2 regions of the Comamonas sediminis genome follow, and region 2 is predicted to be linked to the other one. Evidence: predicted binding sites of a transcription regulator. Region 2 holds the regulator's gene; the other holds the start of a gene.
The links. The regulator LexA, encoded in region 2, represses DNA repair genes until DNA is damaged. The targets are predictions, from matches to a motif close to ACTGTATNNNNATACAGT.
Positions count from the first base shown of each region.

Region 1: a site for LexA is predicted at 2,712-2,729, ahead of recA (recombinase RecA). Genes of this name have one in related genera too.

Region 1 covers NZ_JBGBDC010000005.1:140,204-144,477, reverse strand. The annotation lists gene AB7A72_RS12840 (sensor histidine kinase) at 1-111, opposite strand, end outside; gene AB7A72_RS12835 (response regulator) at 176-862, opposite strand; gene AB7A72_RS12830 (SdiA-regulated domain-containing protein) at 1,140-2,081, shown strand; gene AB7A72_RS12825 (MarR family winged helix-turn-helix transcriptional regulator) at 2,101-2,589, opposite strand; gene recA (recombinase RecA) at 2,776-3,852, shown strand; gene recX (recombination regulator RecX) at 3,940-4,274, shown strand, end outside.
Region 2 covers NZ_JBGBDC010000011.1:140,343-144,616, reverse strand. The annotation lists gene adk (adenylate kinase) at 1-638, shown strand, start outside; gene AB7A72_RS22185 (asparaginase) at 751-1,770, opposite strand; gene lexA (transcriptional repressor LexA) at 1,885-2,601, shown strand; gene AB7A72_RS22175 (hypothetical protein) at 2,737-3,279, shown strand; gene AB7A72_RS22170 (FMN-dependent NADH-azoreductase) at 3,538-4,173, opposite strand; gene AB7A72_RS22165 (SDR family oxidoreductase) at 4,236-4,274, opposite strand, start outside.

The DNA of each region.
Region 1 (4,274 bases), on a different contig from region 2:
CACCAGCCAGGTCAATGCCAGCGATACCGGCCACAAAAGCAGCAGCGGTGTGAGCATCCAGTCAAGGATCTCACCGAACAAAGATCGCTGCTCGCTGCGAAACAGGGCCAAGGCTGTCCTTGCGTGATGGGGGCCGGGGGCGGCCATCGCCCCGCAGTCACCCGGTGGTGGATGCTCAGTGTGCTGCGGGCGGGTGGATTTTTTCCAGGCAGTAACCCAGGCCGCGCACGGTGGCTATGCGGATGGGGCCCTTCTCTATCTTCTTGCGCAGGCGGTGGATATAGACCTCGATCGCATTGGTGCTGACCTCTTCGCCCCATTCGCAGAGGCGCTCGACCAGCTGGTCCTTGCTGACCAGGCGGCCCGAGCGCTGCAGCAGCACTTCCAGCAGGCCCAGCTCGCGCGCCGACAACTCCAGCATGCGGCCGTCGAAGGTGGCCACCCGCCCGGCCTGGTCGTAGGCCAGCGGGCCGTGCTGGATCAGGCTGGTGCTCATGCCCACGCCCCGGCGCGTGAGGGCACGCACCCGCGCTTCCAGCTCGGACAGCGCAAACGGCTTGGCCATGTAGTCGTCGGCGCCCAGATCCAGGCCCTGGACCCGGTCATCGACGCTCTCGGCGGCGGTGAGGATCAGCACGGGAATGGCCGAGCCCCGGGCGCGCAGCTTTTTCAGCACCTCCAGACCATGCATGCGGGGCAGGCTCAGGTCGAGGATCAGCAGGTCAAACGCATTGTTGGCCATCAGCGCCGCATCGGCTTCGGTGCCGCTGGCGACATGGTCGACCACGGCGCCGGAGTTGCGGAGACTGCGCAGCAGGCCATCGGCCAGCACCTGGTCGTCTTCGGCAATCAGTATTCGCATGCGGTCTCCTATCGCTGTTGTAGTGGTGATACGTGCTGTGCCAATGATTCTAGGACAGGCCATGACCCTGATGGCGGCACTGGGATAGATCACTGCCAGAAGGCGCCAGCGCGGGGGCATGCCGCTGGTGAGCGCCGTCATTTTTGTTGCAGAGACGTAAAACACCCGCAGACGTCACCAAAGCGCCGCGTCGCTCACGTAGGATAACGCCTCGTCTTGACGGCGTCGCAAGGGCAGCAGGCCCGTGGCTGGGGGCGGCGTTTGGCAACCCATCGTGATGAAAGCAGGTTCAACAGTGCGCAAAGGATCGCAGTCTTCGGTACGGCAACGCCGCTGGGTGGTGGTGGCGGCCCTGGTCGTGCTGACGGCGCTGTACCTGCAATGGCACCACATCGTCGCGATGCCCGGCCATGCCCATGCCTGGCAATCGCCACCCCCGTCGGCGCCGGCGGCCCACTTGCCGCACTACCTGGCCAGCATCGATGCCAAGGCGGTCAGCGGCATTGCCGACAACCTCTCGGGCCTGACCTACAACCCGGAAACCAAGACCTTGTTTGCGGTGACCAACCGGCCGCCCCAGATTGCCGAGCTGACGACCGATGGCGCGCTGCTGCGCCTGGCCCCGCTGCACGGCGCCAGGGATACCGAAGGCATCGCCCATATCCAGGGAGACTGGTTCGCGATTGCCGATGAGCGCAACAACCGCATCCACTGGGTGCAGTTTGGCAAGGGCGTGACGGACGTATCGCTGGACAACAGCCCCTATGTGCAGCTGGGCGATATCGCCATCAAGAATTTTGCACTGGAGGGCCTGGGCTGGGATGCCAAGCGCCAGCAACTGGTGGCGGTGACCGAGAAATGGCCGATGCAGGTGCTGATGATGGAGGCGCCGCTGTCCAGGCTCAAGCCGGGCCCGGTCGATCTGAAGGTCAGCGTCTGGGACGTGCCGGCCGTGGAGGACATGCCCAGCACCGACCTGGCTGCCGTCGAGGTCGACCCGCGCAGCGGCAACCTGTTGCTGCTCGGGGAAGAGTCTTCGGTGCTCTACGAATACAGCCGTGCCGGAGAGCTGCTCAGCGTGATGCCGCTGTGGGCCGATATGGCCGGGCTGGCCAACCGCATCCCGCAGCCCGAGGGGCTGGCCATGGACAATGGCGGCAATATCTACATCGTCTCCGAGCCCAACCTGTTCTACAAGTTCGAACGCAAGCGCGGCTGAATGCAGCACATGCAGCCGCTCAGCTGTCGGCCCCATACACTTCCAGCCCGAGTTTGACCACGGTAGCGACCTGCTCGCCCACTTCAGCGCGGAACTCCGCCTCGGCCTGGGTGACCGCCCGCTCGAATGCCTGCAGCCACAGCAGGCCCGTCTCGGTAAAGCGCACGATGCGGGCGCGTGCATCGCGGGGGTCGCGCTCGCGGGTCACCAGGTTCCAGGCTTCGCACTGGTCCACCAGCTGGGCCATCGCCTGCTTGCTCATGCCCGCGCGCTCGGCCAGGTCGACCAGACGGTCGCCTGCCAAGGACAGGTGCCGGGTGATATGGATATGGGCGGCGCTGACCTGGTCGCGCTCGGCCAGATGCGACAGCGCCAGCGGCACGGCGTCATCCCGCACCATCAAGTGCAGCACGCGGGCGTCGAAGCGGCGCATCGCATGGCCCAGCAGCCGGCCCATGTGGGTCAGGCGCCAGCTGTCATCAGGCAAATGGGGCAGAAGTGTCGGCATGATGGGCCCTCCCGAGGGTGTTGTGCGGCGTTTTCAGTATGCTGCATTTAGTCAAGCAAACTGACTAAAAAAATGCTTTTATAAAATATACCCATCCCCTAAACTACTGTTCAAGCATCCAGGCTGTATATGCAAACAGCAGGATCCCAGACCCAAGACATGACTATCAAACGCAAGGAGAAATCCATGAACGCCACCGCAACCAAGCCCGAAGCCAACAGCGAAAAAGCCAAGGCGCTGGCCGCCGCACTGGCCCAGATCGAAAAGCAGTTCGGCAAGGGCACCATCATGAAACTCGGCGAAGGCGAGGCCGTCTCGGACATCCAGGTGGTGTCCACCGGCTCGCTCGGCCTGGACATTGCGCTGGGCGTTGGCGGCCTGCCGCGCGGCCGCGTCATCGAGATCTACGGCCCTGAATCCTCGGGCAAGACCACCTTGACCCTGCAGGTGATTGCCGAGATGCAGAAACTGGGCGGCACCTGCGCCTTCATCGATGCAGAACACGCACTCGATACCGGCTATGCCCAAAAGCTGGGCGTGAACCTGGGCGATATCCTGATCAGCCAGCCCGACACCGGTGAGCAGGCGCTCGAGATCGTTGACAGCCTGGTGCGCTCCGGCGCGGTGGACCTGATCGTTGTCGACTCGGTGGCGGCCCTGACCCCGAAGGCCGAAATCGAAGGCGAAATGGGCGACCAGCTGCCCGGCTTGCAGGCCCGCCTGATGAGCCAGGCGCTGCGCAAGCTCACCGCCACGATCAAGAAGACCAACTGCATGGTCATCTTCATCAACCAGATCCGCATGAAGATCGGCGTGATGTTCGGCAGCCCAGAAACCACCACCGGCGGTAACGCGCTGAAGTTCTACGCCTCGGTGCGTCTCGATATCCGCCGTACCGGCACCATCAAGCGCGGCGATGAAGCCATCGGCAACGAAACCAAGGTCAAGGTGGTCAAGAACAAGGTATCGCCTCCGTTCAAGACGGCCGAGTTCGACATTCTGTTTGGCGAAGGCATCTCGCGCGAAGGCGAAATCCTGGACATGGGTGTCAATGCCCGCATCATCGAGAAAAGCGGTGCCTGGTATGCCTACAACGGCGAGAAGATCGGCCAGGGCCGTGACAACTCGCGCGAGTTCCTGCGTGAAAACGCCGACCTGGCGATCGAGATCGAGAACAAGGTGCGCGAGAGCCTGAACATCAGCCTGCGCCCCGCTGAAGACGGCGTGGTCGATGGCCCTGCGGCCAACGGCACCGAGGGCTGACCGCTTCTGAAGCGAGAACGCTGAGATAGCTGCTTGTGCACAGATGCTGTGCGCAAGCAGCTATTTGTTTTATAGCAATGAGGACGAATGTCTTTTAGCAAACTCTCCCTCAAAGGCCGTGCGCTGCGCTATCTGGCGCAGCGCGAGCATTCGCGCGCTGAACTGCAGGGCAAGCTTGCCCCCCATGTGGAAGAGGACGAGGACCTGGCGGCCATCCTCGACGAGCTCGAAGCCAAGGGTTTCATCAGCGCCGAGCGCTTCGTCGACAGCGTGATCCACACCAAGGCCGCCCGCTATGGCGCCAGCCGGGTGCTGCAGGAGCTGCGCCACAAGGGCGTGGATGCCGAGCTGATAGCAGATGCCCGGGAGCGCTTGCGCAGCACCGAGTTGCAGCGGGCCCGCGAGGTCTGGCAACGCCGTTT
Region 2 (4,274 bases):
GAGCACCCGGCGCCGGCAAAGGTACGCAAGCTGCCTTCATCTGCCAAAAATACGGTATTCCCCAGATTTCCACCGGCGACATGCTGCGCGCAGCGGTCAAGGCGGGCACGCCGCTGGGCCTGCAGGCCAAGGCCGTGATGGATGCCGGTCAGCTGGTCAGTGACGATCTGATCATCAACCTGGTCAAGGAACGTATCGCCCAGGCCGATTGCGCCAATGGCTTCCTGTTTGACGGTTTCCCCCGCACGATCCCGCAGGCCGACGCGATGAAGGCCGCTGGCGTCAAGCTCGATTACGTGCTGGAAATCGATGTGCCGTTTGAAGCCATCATCGAGCGCATGAGCGGCCGCCGCAGCCATCCCGCATCGGGCCGTACCTACCATGTCAAGTTCAATCCGCCCAAGACCGAAGGCCTGGACGATGTGACTGGCGAGCCCCTGGTGCAGCGCGAAGACGACAAGGAAGAAACCGTCAAGAAGCGCCTGGACGTTTACAGCAGCCAGACCCGCCCCTTGGTCGACTACTACAGCAGCTGGGCTGCACAAGACCCGGCCGCCGCCCCCAAGTACCGCGCGATCAGCGGCATGGGCTCGGTCGAAGAAATCACGCAGCGCGCGATTGCTGCCCTGCAGGCCTGATAAGCAACTCTGCCTCATCTACCAAGCCACTGTCGTGCGACAGTGGCTTTTTTATGCCCGTCTATTTATCGGTAAATAAACCGGTATCTGCCGTTGGCTCCCATGCCCGTACTTAGATTTTGGATCGGGCCTGCACCAGCGCCAGCTGCAGGCTGACCCGGCATTTGTAGGGCGTCAAGGCCACGGCCAGGTCTTTGTCCAGATCGGCCATCCCGGGCAATACCGCATCGCTGATCACGCCATCGCTGCAGCGGCTGCTGCGCCACACCGGCAAACCGTGCTGGCGTGCGCGCGCCATCGCATCCAGCAGCGCCTCATGCACCGTGCCATTGCCGGTGGTCGCCACCACCAAGCCCTCCACACCCTGGGCCTGCAGCGCCTCCAACAGCCCCAGGCGCAGGCCTGCATGGCTGGTGACGATCTCCACCCACGGCCAGGGCGTACTGGCCGGCGCGGGCAAGGCCGCCAGCCAGGCGCTGCCGGTATAGCCGCCCTCCGTATCTGCTGCCTGCGGTGCATAGCCCTGGCGCAGGCGCACGTTCGTGCCATCCACCCAGCCCAGCGGCCCCTGCTCGCCCGATGAAAAGGCCAGCAAGCGGTGCGGGTGCACCTTTTGCAGCCAGCGCGCGCTGTGCAGCTCGCCCCCGCCGGTCACCGCGACCACCTCGCGCAACAGCGGATGGCCGTCCGCATCCAGCGCCGCAGCGGCGGCCACGGCATCCTTGAGATTCTGCGGGCCATCGGGCATCAAGGCATTGGCCGGGCGCATCGCACAGGTCAGCACCACCGGCTTGGCCAGGCGCCCTAAAACGCAATGCAGAAACCAGGCAGTTTCCTCCAAGGTATCCGTTCCGTGGGTGATAACAACACCGCGTACCGCCTCGTCGCGCATCGCTGCATCGCAAGCCTGGAGCAGCGCATGCCAGACCTCGTCGCTCATGTCCTTGCTATCAATTTGCGCGATCTGCATTGCATCCAGCGGGCCCGCCGCGGCGGTCTCGATACCGCTCACCCCCGCCAGCAGGGCCGCGACCGACAGCTGCGCCGCACGGTACTGGCCGGGATTCTCGGCATCATCGGCCATGCCGGCAATGGTGCCGCCGGTGCCGATGATCAAAATTTTTGGCTGCAAAGCTTGCCTCCTGCAAAAAACTGGTTAAAAATACAGGTACTGGATTGATATACAGGTGTTGGAGTGCACGGCAGCTTGGCTGCCACCCGGCACCACAGATCACACGGAGATCTTATGCGAGACCATCCCAAACTCACCGCGCGCCAACAAGAAATTCTGGACCTGATCCAGACGGCCATCTCGCGCACCGGCGCCCCGCCAACGCGCGCCGAAATCGCCAGCAAGCTGGGCTTCAAATCGGCCAATTCGGCAGAAGACCACCTCAAGGCGCTGGCACGCAAGGGTGTGATCGAGCTGGTCAGCGGTACCTCCCGGGGGATTCGCCTGCAAAGTGATACCGTGCGCTCCATCAATGCCGCACGCGGCACGCGCTTTTCGTCGCCGCTGGCAGGCGTGTCCAACGCCACCGCCGGCCTGGGCCGCGTGGTGCAAGAGCTCGCCCAGCTGGCCCTGCCGCTGATTGGCCGCGTGTCAGCGGGCTCGCCCATCCTGGCGCAAGAGCATGTCGATCAGACCTATACCGTTGAAGGTGGCCTGTTCCAGCAGCAGCCCGATTACCTGCTGAAGGTACGCGGCATGTCGATGCGCGATGTCGGCATCATCGATGGCGATCTGCTGGCCGTCAAAGCCACCCGCGAGGCCCGCAATGGCCAGATCATCGTCGCGCGTCTGGGCGATGACGTCACCGTCAAGCGCCTGCAGCGCACCAAGGATGGCATCGAGCTGCTGGCCGAAAACCCGGATTACCTGCCCATCGTCGTGCAGCCGGGCGAGCCCTTCGAGATCGAAGGCATTGCCGTCGGGTTGATTCGCAACACGATGCTGAACTAAGTCAAGCGGCCCTGTCGGCCCCTCCCTTTCTGCGCAACCCCAGGTAGCGGGCGTTGTGGGCACCCGGCCCACAACCCTGGGGAATGCGCTCGCCTTGCGCAATCCTGCTGTCATCCGTACACCAAGGAGTCTCCCATGCTCGTAGCAGATGCATTGCGTGCGCTTGCGCCCTTTTCCCTCGTCGCTGGCCTGCCCTGGTTCCAGTCCATCCAACGTGCCATCGTGCGCAGCAGCCGCCGCCGTCCAGGCCATGGCGCCGCCAACGATGGCCAGCTTGCGGCCCAGGTGCATTGCTTTGCCGCCGCCTCCAGCGCCGCTGCGCAGCGTGGTGCCGTGCAGCAACTGAGCCTGCTCGATGGCCCCAGCATTCCGCCTGGCGTGGACGGCCCTGCTGAAGAGACACCCGCACAGCGCCCCATCGACCGCATTCGCCTGCCGCGCAAACCCGCAGCGCGCCGCCGCCTCTCGGTCGGTGCACCGTCTCACACCCGCCCGTTCTTGTCGGTACAGCGCTGCAGCGCCCAGGCCGCCAACGATGCCCCCGTCAAGATGTACTGGGCGCAACCGGCCAGCCTGCACCGCCAAAAGGGCATGCGCTGGGCCATGTCGGGCAGCATGGCCGATATCTGTGCCGAGCTTGAACGCCTGGAGCGGCTGGAGCATCTGCACGCGGTCTAAGCCAGTGCCAATCCGGGCCGGTGCGTTGTAGCCAGCCTGCTGGCAGCTGCATGCCTGCTGTCACGAGGGGTGGACAGCAGCGGAATCGCTACGCTGGGTTGACGCAGACGCTGAACGTACCGGGCGTTACCGCCATGCCGGGCACGCGCCAAACCGGCACCTTCAGCGCTCTGCCTTCAGCCCGCTGCCCGCTGCTCATGGCCACTAAGCCGTGGCTGCCGCCGCACTGCCAGTGGCTTCTTCTTTTCTATCTTTCGCTCAGCGTGCGGCCGCAGCAGCCTCCAGCGCCAGCTGTTTGAAAGGCGCCAGCTGCTCGCGCAGGGCATCCCTCGCGCCATCCACTGCAGCAGCCACCGCATCGGGCCCCAACACCAGACCTTGCAGCAACACAAAATGCACATTGCGGATGCCGATGGAGGCCAGCGCATAACGCAAATAAGGCGTCAGAAAGTCCTCCTGACGCGCTTTTGGACCTGCATGGAAGCCGCCTGAACTGACCAACACCAAGGTGGGCCGGTCCTTCATCAGGCCGATCTTGCCTTCCGGCGTCGACGCAAAGCTGCGGTGGATACGGATCACCTGGTCCAGCCAGAGCTTGAGCGTGGCCGGCACCGCAAAGTTGTGCATGGGGGTCAGAATCATCAGCAGATCGCTGTCTTCCAGCTCTTTGATCAGCGTTTCCGACCAGGCCAGCGCGGGTGCGTCTGCGCTCGCGTTCGAGGTGATCGCCAGCGCATAGTCGCGGCTGATCGGCGGTATCGGTGTCGCGACCAAGTCGCGCTCAAACAACGGCTGCTGCGCAAGGCCCAGCTCTGCCAGCATGTCGGTTGCCAGTTGGTAGGCGTGGCTGGCCTGGCCGTGTGGGCCACAGTTCAAGAGCAAGGTACGGGTCATCGTTTGTCCAATCGTTTGAGTAGTCAGGCCAAGGTGGGCAGCATCCGCACAGTTCTACGGCATCACATCGCCCGGGATTTGCACACCCAGGCGGCGAGCGT